DNA from 4 places in the Flexivirga oryzae genome. Region 4 is predicted to be linked to each of the others. Evidence: riboswitches for the same ligand, from Rfam matches in the RefSeq annotation. Region 4 holds a riboswitch; each other region holds the start of a gene.

Region 1 (4,204 bases), on a different contig from region 4:
GCGGGCTCGTTCGTTGTCTGTGTGGTCCAGGACTTCGGTGGGTGGACCCTGTGCCACGATCTGTCCCCCGTCGAGGAAGACAAGTTGATCTGCGACCTCACGGGCGAAGCCGATCTCGTGCGTGACGATTGCCATCGTGATTCCCGTGGTCGCGAGCTGCTTCACGACAGCGAGCACTTCGCCCACGAGTTCCGGGTCCAGTGCGCTGGTCGGTTCGTCGAACAGGATCAGCCGTGGGTCGCGAGCGAGCGCCCGCGCGATCGCCACGCGCTGTTGCTGTCCGCCGGAAAGCTCGCTCGGGTAGGCACCCTCGCGGCCGGCGAGGCCGACACGGGCGAGCAGCTCGGCCGAGCGTCGACGGGCGGCCGCCGATCCGACGCCGGCCGCGAGTTGGCCTTCGGCGATGTTCTGGGCCGCCGTCCGGTGGCCGAAGAGGTTGAACTGCTGGAAGACCATTCCGATGGATGCGCGTTGCCGGGCCACGTCACGCGAGCTGCGTTCGCGCAGCTTGCCACCCTCCGGTCGGTAGCCGATGATCTCGCCGCCGACCTGCACATAACCGGCGTCCGGGCGTTCGAGGTGGTTGATGCACCGCAGCAACGTCGACTTGCCCGATCCGGACGGCCCGATGATCGCGGTGACGCTCCCGGCAGGTATGTCGAGGTCGATGCCCGAGAGAACCTCCCGGCCCCCGAATGCCTTGTGCAGATTACGTATCCGTACATCCACGCTCTGAGTTGTCGTGGTCGTCATGACGAGGCTCCCTTGCCGGTGCGCCGGTAGCTCAGCAGAGGAAGGGACTGCAGCCAGTGCTGGCCCCACGATCGAGTGCCCGTCGCACCGCGCTTCCCGCGCGCGAAGTGTCGCTCGAGCAGGAACTGACCGATGGACAGCACCGTGGTCAGCACGAGATACCAAATCGTTGCGACGAGGAGGAGAGGAATCACCTTGAAGTTGTCGTTGTAGATCAACTCGGTGGTGCCGAGTAGGTCCTGCACCGCGATCACGCTCACCAGCGACGTGGCCTTCAGCATTCCGATGAGCATGTTCCCGGACGCGGGAATGATGGAGGGCATCGCCTGCGGCAGCACGACCCGGCGGAAAGTGCGCCACTTGGACAGACCGATCGAATGCGCTGCCTCGGTCTGGCCGGCATCGACCGAAAGCAGCCCACCGCGCACGATCTCGGAGGCGAACGCCGCCGCGTCGATCGTCAGCGCGACGTATGCCGCGGCCAACGCCGAGAACAGGTGGGCCGTCTGGAACGAGACGAATTCGGGGCCGAAGGGGATCCCGAAGGACAGTCGCGGGTAGAGGGACGCGATCTCGAACCAGAAGAGCAACTGGACCAGGGGCGGGACCGAACGCACGAACCAGACGAACCCGAAGGAGGCGGTGCGTAATACATGGTTGTCCGACAGGCGGAGCGCGGCGAGGGCGATACCCAGCAGGTACCCACTGACCATCACCGCACCGGTGAGCCAGAGCGTCAGCACGAGCCCACGCAGGATCGCCGTACTCGTGAAGTAGTCACCGACAACATCCCACTCGAAACGCGGGTTGGTGATCACGGTGTTGACCAGCATGGCGAACAGGACGATCGCTACGACCGCCACCACCCACCGGCCGGGACGACGTCTGGCCACCAGCCGGCTGTCTGCCGCAATCGGGTCGGCGGCGTCCGCTCGCTGCGCATCGGGAGGTGCCAACCACTGGTCGGCAAGGACCTGTGCCATTCCGAATTTCCTCACGCTCTCGTCGTTCTCGGGTGTCGCGTGATGGTCGCCGGACACCGGAGGAGCCGCAGCTCCCATCCGTTCCCGGCCGTGCACCGTCGCGCTTATGGGAGCCGCGGGCCGCAGTCCCATCGGGTGGTCACCTGGAGCACCCCGCCGCGGATGGAGGGTTGCCGGACAGCCAGCCAGGGCTTGACGCTGCCGCTCATCACCTGAGCAGAAACATAACTTCTCATTTTTATTAAGGCAACTTTTGGTGATCCTCTATCCATCTGATGGGATATAGCGCCCGACCACACGGAACGACGCCGGTTATCGTGGGGGCCAAACGAGCCGAGGAGGTGACGTCGGTGCAGATCACCGCACGCAGCGACTACGCGGTCCGCAGCGCCCTCGAACTTGCCGCCACCTACCCCCAGCTGATGACGATCGACCGGATCGTGTCCGACCAGGACATGCCGCGCAAGTTCGTCGAGGCGATCCTGAGCCAGCTGCGCCGCAGCGGTATCGTCCAGACACAGCGCGGCTGCGCCGGCGGCTACACCCTCACCCGAGATCCGACGCAGATCTTCGTCGGCGAGATCATTCGCAGCGTCGACGGACCGTTGGCCGAGGTACACGGCGTTCGGCCGCACGAACTCGAATACGAAGGCACCGCAACGCATGTGCCCGAGCTGTGGGTCAGTCTGCGCTCCAGCATGCGCGTCGTCCTCGACACCGTGAGCCTCGCGCAGTTGCTCGCGGGCAGATTTCCGGCCCGGGTCCGGCGGTTCGCAAACGCCGATGACGCCTGGCTGCCTCGCTGAGCGAGCTCCACACAGGACGAATCCCATCCGGTCCGAACGTGATTTAAATCCTACTTAACCGCTATGGATTAGACAGAGCTCGCGGGTCACGTTAGGCTCACAGCAGGTCACGAGAGACAGCGTCAAGCCCTGGCTGGCTGTCCGGCAACCCTCCACCGCGGCGGGGTGCTCCAGGTGATGACCTGGCGGCGCCGCCCGGTGCCGCAAGCGCGAATCCCGGTCCACTCCGCCGGACTTCGGTAGAGACCACTTCGCGACTCCGCATCTGAAACGAAGGTGATGCTGATGTCCAACGACTATCCGATCCATCTCGCAGTCGCTCTCGACGGGGCGGGCTGGCATCCCGCCGCCTGGCGAACGCCCGACGCGGATCCGGCTCGACTCTTCCGTCCGGACTACTGGGTGGGTCTCGTGCAGGAGGCCGAGCGCGGGTTGCTCGACTTCGTCTCCATCGACGACCGTTTCGCGGCCACCCGCGCCGTCGACGGTGAAGCACCCGACGTGGTGCACGGAAACCTCGACTCGGCGCTGATCGCAGCGCGGGTTGCACCCGTCACAGACCGGATCGGCCTGGTGCCGACCGCGATCGCGCCGCACACGGAGCCGTTCCACATCTCCAAGTCGATCGCCACACTCGACTACGTCAGCACCGGCCGCGCCGGGCTCCGGGTCCGGACCAGCGGGGACCCTCGCGAGTTCGCCAACATCGGGCGGCGGACCGCACCGGTCCTGGACGGCAGCTCATCCGAGGCCGCTGTCGCCGAGGCATTCGGCGAGGTCGGCGACTACGTCGAGGTCGTACGGCGACTCTGGGACAGCTGGGAGGACGATGCCGAGATCCGGGACACCGCGACCGGTCGCTTCGTCGACCGGGAGCGCTTGCACTACATAGATTTCGAAAGCCCGAACTTCTCCGTCCGCGGCCCCTCGATCACTCCGCGGCCACCGCAGGGGCAACCACCGGTCGTGCTGCTGGCACACGACGAGCGCGGCTACGCACTCGCCGGGGCGGCCGCCGACCTCGCACTGACGACGCCACGCGACTCCCGGCACGCGGCAGATATCGCAACCCAGGTCAGGCAGCAGACGACCGCGGCCGGGCGTGAGGCGTCACAGGTCCGCGTTCTCGCCGACCTGGTGGTCTTCCTCGAGGCGTCCACCGCTGCTGCCACCGAGCGGAAGAACTCCCTGGACGACCTCGCCGGTGCTGAGTTCGCAAGCGATGCAGCGGTGTTCGTCGGCACGAGCGAAGACCTCGCCGATTTGCTCCTTGAGTGGTCCGCAGCCGGCCTGGACGGTTTCCGCCTGCGCCCCGGCGTGCTGGGGCGGGATCTGGAGCGCATCACCCGGGAACTGGTGCCGAGCCTGCAACGGCGCACTGCGTTCCGGCCGCGCTACACGACCACCACCCTCCGGGAGCATTTCGGGCTCCCACGACCGGCAAATCGCTACGCGGCCGCGTGAACGAACGGAGCCACACATCATGAGCAATCGCAAGCAGGTTCATCTCGGCGCCCACTTCCCCGGTGTCAACAACACGACCGTCTGGAGCGATCCGGCGGCCGGCAGCCACATCGAGTTCGAATCGTTCCGCCAGTTCGCGCAGAGTGCCGAACGCGGCAGATTCGACTTCCTCTTCCTCGCGGAGGGTCTGAGGTTGCG
Region 2 (4,204 bases), 1.9 Mb from region 4:
GTCAAGACCGTTCGCCGGGACAGTCCGCGCGACGTGGTCATGGTCTACATCCCCGAATACGTGGTCGGCAAGTGGTACGAGCAGCTGCTGCACAACCAGTCCGCGCTGCGGTTGAAGTCCCGTCTGCTGTTCACCCCGGGCGTGCTGGTGGCGAGCGTGCCCTGGCAGCTGCGGTCCAGCCAGGGGCACGAGATGCGGTATGACGGGCCGGCGCCGGGCTCGGTGCGGCGCGGCGGCCGATGAGCGGCGGGCAGGGCCGCAACCGGCGTCGTGGCCGGCCGAACCGACGCCGTACGTCGGCCCGCCCTGCGGCACAGGGTGATTCGCTGGTCGGCACCCGGCTCGAACTCGAGGTCGGAGATGTGGCGCACGGCGGGCACTGCGTGGCCCGGCACGACGGCCGGGTCGTCTTCGTCCGGCACACGCTGCCGGGGGAGCGGGTCATCGCGGAGGTGACCGACGGCGGGTCGGCGTCCCGTTTCCTGCGCGCGGACGCGGTGCAGATCCTGCAGTCCTCGCCCGAACGCCGCACCGCACCATGCCGATTCGCGGGTCCGGGCGCCTGCGGTGGCTGCGACTGGCAGCACACGTCCGCGGCCTTCGGTCGTGAGCTCAAGGCCAGGGTCGTGCGTGAGCAGTTGCGCCGGCTGGCCGGGCTCGAGTGGTCCGGTTCGGTCGAGCCGGTGCCCGGTGACGAGGAGGGCCTGCGCTGGCGGACGAGGGTGGAGTTCGCGGTCGCGGCCGACCGCCGGCTCGGCCTGCGCAAACACCGGTCGCACGACGTGGTGCCGGTCGACGACTGCCTGATCGCCGTGCCCGACATCGCCGCGACCGGCCTGCTGACGGAGCGCGCCGCGGACGGCGTCACGGGCGTCGACGTGGCGGTCGCCGGCAACGGGGAGGTCGTCGCCGTCGACCTGCCGCTTCGCGCACCATCTCGCGGCGCACCATCTCGCGGGTCGAGTAGCGGACCGGAGGAGCGCAGCGGGGGAGGTTCGCGTATCGAGACCAGCGACGATCTCCCGGACGTGCTGGAGCGCGTGACCGTGCCGGGCCACGGCGCGCGCGACTTCGCCGTGTCCGCTCGTGGTTTCTGGCAGGTGCACCCCGGCGCGGCGGCCACCTTCGTCGGCGCCGCGCTGGACGGCCTGCGGCCCGAGCAGGGGGAGCAGGTGCTGGACCTGTATGCCGGGGTCGGTGTCTTCACCGCCTTCCTCGCCGAGGCGGTCGGTCCGGCCGGCCGGGTGCTGGGCCTCGAGGGTGATGCCCGGGCGGTGGCCGACGGGCAGCACAACCTGACGGATCTGCCCCGGGCCTCGCTCGAACGCGCCGACATCGGCCGCGCCGGGTGGGAGGCCGCCGTCGACCGCCTCGACCGGGTCGACCTGGTCGTGCTGGACCCGCCGCGGTCCGGGGCCGGACGCGAGGTGATCGGCCGGCTGCTGGCCCGAGGGCCGCGGCGGGCGGCATACATCGCCTGCGACCCGGCGGCGCTCGCCCGCGATCTGTCCTACGCCGCAGACGCCGGCTACCACGTCGACTCGCTGCGCGCGTTCGACGCCTTCCCGATGACGCACCACGTGGAGTGCGTCGCCATCCTGCAGCCCGTCCGCGGCTAGCTCGCTGTGACTCACGTCATATCTCTACTACTTCCATAGGATAAGTAGAGTAGATAAGATTCCGAACGAATGGTTATGAGCGTCAGCGACAAGCCCTGGCTTGCTGGCCGGCAACCCTCCCACGCGGCGGGGTGCTCCAGGTGATGACCTGATCGGCGTCGTAGTGGCGTCGGTAAGCGCGTGCTCGACGGACCGAAGCGTCCGGTCGAGGATTGTGAGTCGTCCATGACAGCAACAACCTGGCGCCGCGGCACGAGCCGCAAGCCGGTGCCGCAGCACGAAGATCCCGGCCCGGTGGCCGCATCGTCCTCCGTCGACGACCGGGTCCATCCGCATCGCCGCCCCGGCCGATGGGTCGCCGCCGCCGTCGTCCTGGTGCTGGTCGCCCAGTTCGTCAATGCGCTGGTGACCAACCCGTTCTTCCAGTGGGACCGCTTCGCGTACTGGTTCCTGCAGCCGGTGATCCTGAAGGGACTGCTGGTCACGCTCGAGGTCGCCGCCCTCAGTGCGGTCGCCGGCCTGGTCGGCGGCGTGCTGCTGGCTGCCATGCGGCTGTCGCGCAACGCGGTGCTGCAGACCGTCAGCTGGTGCTACATCTGGTTCTTCCGCTCGATCCCGCTGATCGTGCTGTTGCTGTTCCTGTACAACTTCGGTGCGCTCTACCGCACGCTCAGTCTCGGGGTGCCGTTCGGCCCGGAGTTCGTGCACTTCGACGAGGCCTCGCTGGCCGGCCCGCTGCTGCTGGCGGTGGTCGGGCTGAGCCTGAACGAGGCGGCCTTCGCCGCCGAGGTGGTCCGCGGCGGCGTGCTCTCCGTCGACACCGGGCAGACGGAGGCCGCCGCGGCACTCGGAGTGCCCAAGAGCTACGAGTTCCGCCGCATCGTCCTGCCGCAGGCGCTGCGGTCGATCGTGCCGACCTACGTCAACCAGCTCATCGGGCTGCTGAAGAGCACCTCGCTGGTCTACTACGTGTCCCTGCTGGACCTCTTCGGTGCCGTCGAGACGGTCGGCAGCACCTACAACGGCGACATCGTGCCGCTGCTGCTCGTGGCCACCGTCTGGTACGTCCTGCTGACCAGCGCCCTCTCGGTCGTCCAGTTCTACGTCGAGCGCTTCTACGCGCGCGGTGCCGTGCGCAGCCTGCCGCCCACTCCGCTGCAGCGGGTCCGGTCGGCGCTGGCCGGTCGCCGACTGCAGAAGGCGGGTGCGAGATGAATCAGCAAGCACCCCAGCGTCTTCCGGCAGCAACCGCGGCGATATCCGTGCACGGCGCGACCAAGTCGTATGGCGACAACGCCGTGCTGCGGGGCGTCGACCTGACGGTCCGACCGGGCGAGATCGTCGCGGTGATCGGTCCATCCGGGTCCGGGAAGTCGACCCTGCTGCGTGCCATCGCCAATCTCGAGCAACTCGACAGCGGGTACGTGTGCATCGACGGGCAGCTGCTCGGCGTACGCCGGGAAGGCGGCCGGCTGCGCGCGGTGGGGGACCGGCAGGCCCGCAGGGACCGCAGACGGATCGGCTTCGTCTTCCAGAACTTCAACCTGTTCGGAAACCTGACGGCGGTGCAGAACGTCGTCGCGGCGCCGCGGGCGACCGGCCGACTGGCCCGGGCCGACGCGCGGGAGACGGGACTGCGGCTGCTGGACCGGGTCGGCCTGGCCGACTGGGCCGATCACTACCCGCGCCAGCTGTCCGGGGGGCAGCAGCAACGGGTGGCGATCGCCCGGGCACTCGCGCCGGAGCCGAGCGTGCTGCTCCTGGACGAACCGACGTCGGCCCTCGACCCGGAGCTGGTGGGCGAGGTCCTGTCGGTGATCAGGGACTGCGCCGCCGACGACGTCACGATGGTGTTGGTGACCCACGAGATCGCCTTCGCCCGCGAGGTCGCCGACCGGATCGTCTTCTTCGACCAGGGGCAGGTCGTGGAGTCCGGGCCGCCCGAGCTGGTCATCGACGAGCCGCAGAAGGCCCGCACCCGGCAGTTCATCGGCGCCGTGCTCGGCGCCGGCACACCCTCTGATCCTTCCTGATCGCAACACCATTCGCAGACCCGACGGGTCACGACTCGAGGAGTACAGCCATGTCCAGAACCACCAAGGGACGTTCCACCGCCGTGGGACTCCTGTCGGTCGCGGCGATCGCCACCGCGACCGGCTGCGCCAGCAGCGCGGCCTCCACCCCGACGCAGACCACCGGGTCCGGGAAGGTGGTGGTCGGTGCCCTCTCCAACGGCGCGGGGCGCGAGGCCACTCTCACCGTCAAGCCGGTCGCATCGATCCGGGCCCAGCTCCCCGCAGCGGTGCGCAAGAGCGGGAAGCTCGTCATCGGCGAGGGTGCCCTGCCGGCCGGGTTCCCGCCGCTGGCGTACGTCGGCACGGATCACCAGACACTGACCGGTGCCGAGCCGGACCTGGGGCGCCTCGTCGCGGCGGTGCTGGGGCTGAAACCGGAGGTGACCAACGCGACCTGGGAGAACCTGTTCGTCGGCATCGACAGCGGGAAGACCGACGTCGGCTTCTCCAACATCACCGACACCGAGGAGCGCAAGCAGAAGTACGACTTCGCCTGCTACCGCAAGGACA
Region 3 (4,204 bases), 120 kb from region 4:
TCTTGGCAGCCGGCTTCTCGTCGCTCGTGTCGTCCGCCGGCTTCTTCGCGGTGCTCTTGGCTGCCGCCTTCTGGCTGGTGCCGCGTCGTGTCGTCGTGGTCGCGACCGCGCGCGCCGCGTGCTCGGTGTCCAGAGTCACCGCGATGCCCTGCTCGTCCAGCGCCCGCAGCACGGTCTTCATCCGCTGCGGAGCGATCTCACTGACCTCCAGTGCATCCTTCAGCTGCGTGCTGTCGATCGAGCCGTTCGCAAGGCCGGCGGCCATCAACTGTTGCAGCGCGGGATGCGCGAATTCCGCCGGCAGGGCCGGGGCTCCGGGGGTTTTCGACACTGGGTCCACCAACTACCTTCCAAGACTTTCGGCCCGCAGGTATACGGACATCACTACGCTGCCGTCCGAGGAGGACGGCCGACCGAGGTTGGGGTTGCGACGCGATCGCGAAACCGGGCTGGTCCGACCCGGCCGCGAGCACTTCCTCACCATTATAAAACGAGTCTGGGCACAGAACATTCCATCGCCCCGTCGCCGCCCCTCGGCGTGGCGTGTGCACGCACCCGAAAACTGCTGGGCCGCAGGCAGATCCGCCTCGCTGAGGCCTATTCAGAAGGCTTGACCGCAAGCACCGGACACGCCGCGTCGAGCAGGATCCGCTGCGCGTTCGCCCCCAGGATCAGCTTGCCGACCGGTGACCGGCGCCGCAGCCCGATCACCAGCAGATCCGCGGACTCGTCCTCGGCGATCCGCAGCAGTTCGTCGGTCGCGTCCTGCCCGGGCGCGACCGTGCGGACCTCGTAACTGACGTCCTGCTCGGCGAGCGCCTCCAGTTGTGCGTGTGCGTCCGGGGCCTGGTCCTCCCCGTCGGAACGGGCCGAGTCCAGGACGACCAGCGGGGTCCCGCGCACCACTGCTTCGGATGCCGCGCGCCGCAGCGCCGCCGCGCCCTCCTTGGTCGGCACGTATCCCACGACGACAGCCACTGTGCGATCACCTCTTCCGGCACACCCCCGATCCGAGGGGTAACGCCGACGCTACCGGACGGCCGCCACGCAGGGGCACGCCGTTCGGTGACCTGGGTCACGTCAGCCGGCTGCGCGCACCGGCCATCGGTGTCCACGGGCGTCCGCCACCGTCTCGGTCACGATGGCACCCACCTGCTCGGTCTCGATGAGGAAACCGTCGTGTCCGTGACCCGAGCGCATCATCCGGACGTGCCCTCGTCCGTATGCCGCAACCATCTCCTCGGACAGCGCCGCCGGGAAGAGCCGGTCGGTGTCGACGGCCGCGACCCGCAGCAGCCCCTGGTAGGAGCCGAGAACCTCCACCAGGCTCCCCCGCCCACGGGTCACGTCATGGGTGGCCATGGCGGCGGTGAGCTGCACGTAGGCACCCGCGTCGAAGCGCCCGACGAGTTTCCCCGCCTGGTGGTCCAGATAGCTCTCGACCGCGAACCGGCCGTCACACAACGGGTCCTCGCCGACCTGGGCACGCGTGCCGAAGCGGTCGTTGAGCTCGTCGGCGCTGCGGTAGGTCGTGTGCGCGATGCGGCGGGCGATCCCCAGGCCGGCGGCCGGGAACCGGCCGGTGCCGTAGTAGTCGCCGCCGACGAAGTCCGGGTCGGACGTGATGGCGAGGTTCTGTGCCTGGCCCCAGGCGATCTGGTCGGCGGTCGCGTGGGCGGCGCTGGCCAGGATGAGCGCCGACCGGGTCCGGTCCGGGTGGCCGGCGGCCCATTCGACGGCGCGCATACCGCCCATGGACCCGCCGAGCACCAGGAACCAGGCGTCGATGCCCAGCTCGTTCGCGACGGCCGCCTCGACCGTCACCTGGTCACGGATCGTGGTTCGCGGGAAACGCGAACCCCACGGCTTCCCGTCGGGGGCGATCGAACCGGGTCCGGTGGTGCCGCGGCAGCCGCCGAGCACGTTCATCGCGACGACGAACAACTCGTCGGTGTCCAGCGGCCGGCCGGGACCGATCAGCCCGGGCCACCAGCCGGGCGTCGGCTGGCCGGGACCCGCCTCGCCCTCGACGTGGGAGTCGCCGGTGAGCGCGTGCTCGACGAGGACCGCGTTGTCGGCTCCGGGTGCGAGACGTCCCCAGGTCTGGAACGTGACGACGACCTCGGGCAGGACCTTGCCGCTCTCCAGGACGACGTCGGTCAACCGGATCGCGCGCGCGTCGGGATTCGCGTCGTGCGGCGGTGCACACCATCGCGTCGCCGGGTGTATGACGGTCACCTGCCACTCCTCGAGCCCCAAGGGGCCAGGTGGCCCCGCGCTTGCCGAACCGCATGGTGCGGTCGACCTTGTCCTCACCCGGGGCACCCCACCGCGGTGGAGGGTTGCCGCCCAGCCAGCCGGGGCTGTGTCCGCCGAAATCAGCGGACGCTGGGACTCATGACGGGTATGACGGTAGCAAAATCGCGGGACCACGTCGAAGTGGTCGCCGGGTGCGTCTCACGGGGCGGGCAGCGTTCGCCGGTCCGCGCCCCGGTGGTGTCAGGCCGGTCGCTGTTCACCGTCGCCCGGACGCAGCCCGGCGTTCAGCGCCTGCGCGAAAAGCAGCGCGAGACGGCAGTGCCGGTCGATCTCGAGCGCCCGTGCGACCGCGATCGAGGCCAGCGCGCCGTTGCCGCTGGTCCAGCGGATGCCGGCGAGCAGCATCAGCACCGGCACACTGCGGGGCGGTGGGATGCATGCCACCCAGTCCTCCAGTCGTTGACCGAGGGTCGCCACCGGATCGTCGAACGAGTCGACCTCCCGCAACCACATGGGTGGCAGGCCCAGGTGGTGCGGATCGATCGGCGCGTCCACGTCGATCAGCTCCCCGGGCAGGAAGTCGGGCATCAGCCAGGACAGCACCTGGTCGCGGATCGTGATCGAGCCGACGGCGACGGTCGCGGCCGCGAGCGTGTCGACCGGCACCGCGTGGACCGGGGTCAGGCCGTCGAGCATGACCCGGGGCAGCGCCTGCGCGGTGTCGATCGGCAACGGCTCCCCGGCGGTGATCCGTGCCTCGACGGCGCGGGCGACGAGCGGGTGCCGGACCTCGAGCCGTCGAACCAGGTCGGCGCGGTGCTCGGCCGGGACCACACCACGCGCGACCCGCTCGGCCACCGGCGCGACGTCGATCGCGGGCGGCACCGGCGCCCACTCCCGCGGACAGATGTCACAGGAACACTGCTCGGCACGCCACCGCGCCACCCCGTTCTGGACGAGCAGGACGTGCGAGATGTCTGCCGAGATCGCGCGCAGCGAGTCGCCCAGCTCCAGCACGAAGAGCCGGTCCGCGGCACCGAGCCCGTCGTAACAGACCACCAGGACCTCGTCCGGGTCGCTGCGCGCGAACGTGGTCACGACGTGCGCGACCACGTCGGGGACCTCGGCGCTGGTGGGCCGGTCGCACCGGGCGGTGAGGCAGATGTGCCCGGCGCGGATGCCGATCACGACAAGACAGTGCCGGGGGACGAAGCCGAGGTTGTAGGGCAGGTAGGCGACGATCTCGCCGATGCCGTGCACGCTGGAGGTCATGCACCGCAGCGTGCGACGGCGGCCGGGTGGCCGGACAGCGCCCGTCATACCGCCTGGGGAGGGCGACTCACCCCGGCAGGGGGATGTGGACGGCCGCGGTCAGGACAGCCGCTCGCCCTTGATCGTGTCGCCGCGCCGCTGCTCCCATTCCAGGAAACGGTCGGTGTCGCGGGTGAGCGTGCTCGCCAGCCAGGCCAGCACCACGGCGTCGTCGGCCAGCCCCACCACCCCGACCAGGGCCTCGGGCAAAAGGTCGATCGGCGAGACGACATACGCGGCGGCCGCCGCCAGCAACGCAAGGTGCCCCGCGCTGACGCCGGTGTATTCGCCGCGCGCGACCGCCTTGGTCATCCGCGGCAGGCACGCGACCCGGGTGGTGATCGTCGGCCCACCCGGCTCGATCGCTTCCTGCAGCGCATCGGAGATGCGCCGCATCGCGGCCCACCGCACGCTCGGCAGGCGCGGCATGTCAACGTCCCCCGGCGCGCAGCAGTCGCTCGGTGGGCGGGAATTCCTTCCGGGCACCCTTGGCGATGCGCGACAGCAGGAACGCGTCCAGCCCGGCACCCATGACGCCGCCGGCCACCGGGATGCCCTTGCCGAGCTTGGTGAACAGTTTGTCGCCGAGCTGGCCGATCAGCCGGAACCCGACCGCCTTGTTGACCACCATGAC
Region 4 (4,204 bases):
CGCGTTCGACCTTGGTGCCCTGGCCGAGCTCGACCTCGTAGCGGGTGACGGTCGGGCCACGGCTGAAGCCGGTGACCTGGGCGTCGACACCGAACGAGTCCAGTGTCTGGGTCAGCGCCTCGACCACGCGGTCGTTGGCGGCCGAGCGTGCCTTCGGCGTGGTGCCGGGCTTCAGCACTTCGTTCGAGGGCAGCGTGTAGGTGACGTCGCCGGCGAGCTGGAGTTGCTCGACCCGCTGCGGCAGCGGGGTGGTCGGGGGTGCCTGCAGCGGTGCCACGGCGACCGACTCCGGCGGTGCGCCCTTGGTGCCGGGCAGCGGCACCGCACGTGCGTCGGCGGCCGGCCGGGCCTCCGGAGTCGTGCTGGGCGGGGTGTCGCAGTCGACGTCGAAGACCTCGCTGTCGCCGGGGTCCTTCTCGCCGGGGCGCAGCACCCGGCCGCTCTTGGTGCGTCGCGGGACGACGGTCGCCGCCTGCTCGAACGGTTCGTCGCCGTCGAGACCGGGGTCGTCCGACTCGTCCTTCTTCGGCTTGCGCCGACGCTTGCGCTTCCCGCCGTCGATCTGGTCGCCGTGCAGGTCCTGGGCGACGGCGTCGACCGGCTCGTCGTCGTCCGAGCCCGGCCCGCCGTGCTCGAAGAGGCGCGCGCGCAGCATCATCAGTCGGGCCGGGATCATCGAGACCGGTGTCGCCGTCATCACCAGCACGCTGAAGATCAACAGGATCGCCAGCAGCGCCATCGCGCCGACCGTGTGCACCGCCGCGACCAACGGACTGCTGGCCATGAAACCGACGATGCCGCCGGCCCCGCGCAGCGCCTTGGTCTGGCTCGGCTGGGGGATGTCCTTGGCGATGCTGGTGATGCCGCACACCGCGATCGCGAAGAGCGCGAGGCCGACCATCACCCGGTTGGTGCCCTGGTCACCGCGCGGTGAGCGCATGAGGTGCACGCCGATCAGGACCAGCACCAGCGGCAGCACGAGCGCGCCGAGCCCGAAGGTCCCGGCGACGATCGCGTGTATGACGTCGCCGACCGCTCCGGTCAGCCCCCACCACTCGCGCGCGGCGATGATGATGGCGGCCGCGACCAGCGCGAAGCCGAGGCCGTCGCGCCGCAACTCCGGCTCGAGGTCGCGCGCGGAGTGCCCGACCCGACGGGCCGCGCCCCCTGCGACGTGCGCGACACCCATCCAGGTGCCCTTCGCGGCGCGCAACGGCAGCGGCAGGCCACCGCTCGCGGGCTTGCCGCCGGACCGTGCCTTGGCCGGCGACTTCTTCGCAGGTGGGCGCGTGGAACTGCGTCCGGACGACGGCCGGGAACGCGAGCCGGACCCGCTGGACCCGGATTTGCTCCGGGTCGCACGCGTGGTCGCCTGCGACGATGACGAACGAGTAGGCACCCAAACACCGTACGCGAGAGTCCCACCAGCCTCATACGAAACACGCCGCTCGGTCGGGCGGCGCCTTCCCCGGGCATACGTCGCCCCAGTGGGGACTCCCGCACGCCCCGGGCCGGTTTCCCGGTCATAGCTCGCCCCAGGGGCGACTCCGGCACGCCCCTCGCCGCATTTCCGGTCATAACTCCCCCCAGTGGCGACTCCCGCACGCCCCGGGCCACCACACCCGGGCATACGTCGCCCCAGTGGGGACTCCGGCACGCCCCGGGCCGCCATACCCGGCCATACGTCGCCCCAGTGGCGACTCCGGCACGCCCCCGGGTTGACGCCGACCACCCGGGTTCGGCTACATTTGCCACCAGGTCACGAGTCTCAGCGTCAAGCCCCGGCTAGCTGAGCGGCAACCCTCCAACCGCGGTGGGGTGCTCCGGGTGACGACCGGGCCGACGTGCAGACACGCCGGCAAGCGCGGATCGGCCCTGCACTTGCGCCATCGTCGATCCCTGGATCGACGAAGGAGCAGCACCTTGAGCATCACCATCGACCCCCGGCAGGACACTGCCCAGCACCGGTTCGGCATCCCGGAGACCACCGCACCCGCCCCGAAGCGCTCCGGCGAGGGCCTGCCGCAGACCATCTCCGCCGACCTCGGCGTCCCGACGGTGCACCGGACCGTCACCGACTACGCCAACTTCGACCACGGTGCGACCACCCCGGCGCTGCTGCAGGTGGCCGACGCGGTCACCAAGGTCCAGCGACGCTACGGCTCGGTGCATCGCGGTGCGGGCTACGCCAGCCGCGTCACGACCGGCTGGTTCGAGGCGGCCCGGGCCGAGGTGGCCGACTTCGTCGGGGCACGCGCCGACGACCAGGTCGTCTTCACCCGCAACACCACCGACGCGCTGCGGTTGCTCGCGCACTGCGTCCCGCAGGACGCACAGGTCTTCGCCTGGGAGTCCGCACACCACGCCGCCGTGCTCCCCTGGCCGGGGTCGCGCACCACCCGGCTGCCGGTGCCGACCAGCACCCCGCACGCCGCGCAGCTGCTGCGCGAAGCACTGCAGCACTCCCCCTCGACCACCAACCTGGTCGTCATCACCGGTGCCTGCAACGTCACCGGTGAGATCTGGCCGGTGGCCGAACTCGTCGCAGTGGCACAGGAGTTCGGCGCCCGGACGGTGCTCGATGCCGCGCAGTACGCACCCCACGTCGCGCTCGACATCGCCGCCCTGGGCGTCGACTGGGTGGCCTTCTCCGGTCACAAGCTCTATGCCCCGTATGGCGCAGGCGTGCTCGCCGGCCGCACCGACTGGCTGGACGCCGCGGACCCCTACCTGCCGGCCGGTGGCGCGACCGCCCGGGTCCACCGCGACCACACCCAGTGGCACCGCGGTCCGGCCCGGCACGAGGGCGGCACCCCGAACGCGGTCGGCGCCGTCGCGATCGCGGCCGCCTGCGCCACCCTGCGCTCGAACCGCACGACCATCGCCGCGCACGAGGCGCAGCTGTACGCACGCCTGCACGCGGGCCTCGCCGCCATCCCCGGCGTGCGGATCCTGGCGGCGCTGGGCGACCGGCCCAACGTCGGTGTCGTGACGTTCACCGTCGACGGTTACGAACCGTCACTGGTCTCCCAGGTGCTCGCGGACGAGCACGCCATCGCCGTGCGGGACGGCCGGTTCTGCGCCCACCTGCTGTGTGACGCGATCGCCGGCGACGATGCCACCGCGATCCGCGCCAGCCTCGGCCTGGCGACCACCGGCGAACACGTCGACCGGTTGGTGTCGGCCGTGCGCCGGCTGGTCGAGCACGGACCCGCGCTGTCCTACGTGCACACCGGCGACGGCTGGTCCGCACCGGCAGACCCCCGGGATCTGGCCGAACCACTGCCCTGGTGACGCGCCGGGGCGGCATACCCGGCGGTGGGCGCCGTGACGAATGTGACGCACGCGACACGATTTCCTGTGACCTTCGCAACACTTCCCAAAAAAGTCACGAAATGGTCACGACTGAACTTGGAAATCGTCGCCGGACCACGTAGCTTCGAACATCGGTGGTTCAAACCTCGTCCCCTGGCGAAGGTCAGATCCATCCCCGGAGCCGTGCAACCCGGCACAGTTCCGGTCTTGGCCTGTGGCCCGCTGCGCACAACCTCGTCGAGCGGCCATCGAAGCCCGGGACGGTCCCGGAGGCCCGACGAGGACGGGGAACCCAACTTCGGCCGTGCCACGGCCTTGGGGTGAGAGCAGGCCTCCTGGCCTGCCGGGCACCTGACAGCCCGACCCGACAGCTAACCCCGCAAGCGCACGTCAGGAGAGGAATCAATGGACCTCAGCACGAACATCAGCCGCAAGACCCGCGTCGCCGGCATCGGGGTTGCCGCCGCCGCAGCCCTCGCCGCAGCCGGCGTCGCCACCGCGAGTGACGCGCACGCCGCCTCGTGGAGCACCTGGGACGCCGTCGCCGCCTGTGAGAGCGGTGGCAACTGGGCCATCAACACCGGCAACGGTTTCTACGGTGGCCTGCAGTTCACGCACCAGACCTGGATCGGCTACGGCGGCGGCGCTTACGCGTACAACGCCAACCTGGCCAGCAAGTCGGCGCAGATCGCCATCGCCGAGAAGGTGCTCGCTTCGCAGGGCCCCGGCGCCTGGCCGGTCTGCTCGGTGCGCGCGGGCCTGACCCGTGGCGGTGCGCCCGCCACGACGCCGGCACCGGCACCGAAGGCGTCGACGCCCACCTACACGGCGCCCAAGAAGACCTATACCGCGCCGAAGAGGACCTACACCGCGCCGAAGGTGTCGCGCT

The links. A riboswitch is a leader RNA that binds a small molecule or an ion and turns the genes downstream of it on or off. The one in region 4 is predicted to bind S-adenosylmethionine.
Region 1: another riboswitch for S-adenosylmethionine. It lies ahead of FHU39_RS21570 (amino acid ABC transporter permease); the one in region 4 lies ahead of FHU39_RS02340 (aminotransferase class V-fold PLP-dependent enzyme).
Region 2: another riboswitch for S-adenosylmethionine. It lies ahead of FHU39_RS11070 (amino acid ABC transporter permease); the one in region 4 lies ahead of FHU39_RS02340 (aminotransferase class V-fold PLP-dependent enzyme).
Region 3: another riboswitch for S-adenosylmethionine. It lies ahead of metX (homoserine O-acetyltransferase MetX); the one in region 4 lies ahead of FHU39_RS02340 (aminotransferase class V-fold PLP-dependent enzyme).

The regions. Positions count from the first base shown of each region.
Region 1 covers NZ_JACHVQ010000005.1:132,971-137,174, reverse strand. The annotation lists gene FHU39_RS21575 (amino acid ABC transporter ATP-binding protein) at 1-753, opposite strand, end outside; gene FHU39_RS21570 (amino acid ABC transporter permease) at 750-1,736, opposite strand; SAM riboswitch class IV at 1,832-1,949, opposite strand; gene FHU39_RS21565 (Rrf2 family transcriptional regulator) at 2,054-2,542, shown strand; SAM riboswitch class IV at 2,648-2,758, shown strand; gene FHU39_RS21560 (LLM class flavin-dependent oxidoreductase) at 2,828-4,006, shown strand; partial or broken gene FHU39_RS25140 (LLM class flavin-dependent oxidoreductase) at 4,026-4,204, shown strand, end outside.
Region 2 covers NZ_JACHVQ010000001.1:2,344,990-2,349,193, reverse strand. The annotation lists gene FHU39_RS11080 (APC family permease) at 1-243, shown strand, start outside; gene FHU39_RS11075 (class I SAM-dependent RNA methyltransferase) at 240-1,619, shown strand; SAM riboswitch class IV at 1,691-1,804, shown strand; gene FHU39_RS11070 (amino acid ABC transporter permease) at 1,845-2,834, shown strand; gene FHU39_RS11065 (amino acid ABC transporter ATP-binding protein) at 2,831-3,652, shown strand; gene FHU39_RS11060 (transporter substrate-binding domain-containing protein) at 3,703-4,204, shown strand, end outside.
Region 3 covers NZ_JACHVQ010000001.1:612,250-616,453, reverse strand. The annotation lists gene FHU39_RS02860 (RNA polymerase sigma factor) at 1-265, opposite strand, end outside; gene FHU39_RS02855 (universal stress protein) at 598-978, opposite strand; gene metX (homoserine O-acetyltransferase MetX) at 1,081-2,238, opposite strand; SAM riboswitch class IV at 2,271-2,403, opposite strand; gene FHU39_RS02845 (DUF4192 domain-containing protein) at 2,500-3,531, opposite strand; gene FHU39_RS02840 (YkvA family protein) at 3,631-3,999, opposite strand; gene FHU39_RS02835 (EcsC family protein) at 4,001-4,204, opposite strand, start outside.
Region 4 covers NZ_JACHVQ010000001.1:492,791-496,994, reverse strand. The annotation lists gene FHU39_RS02345 (FtsK/SpoIIIE family DNA translocase) at 1-1,189, opposite strand, end outside; SAM riboswitch class IV at 1,758-1,871, shown strand; gene FHU39_RS02340 (aminotransferase class V-fold PLP-dependent enzyme) at 1,924-3,294, shown strand; gene FHU39_RS02335 (LysM peptidoglycan-binding domain-containing protein) at 3,721-4,204, shown strand, end outside.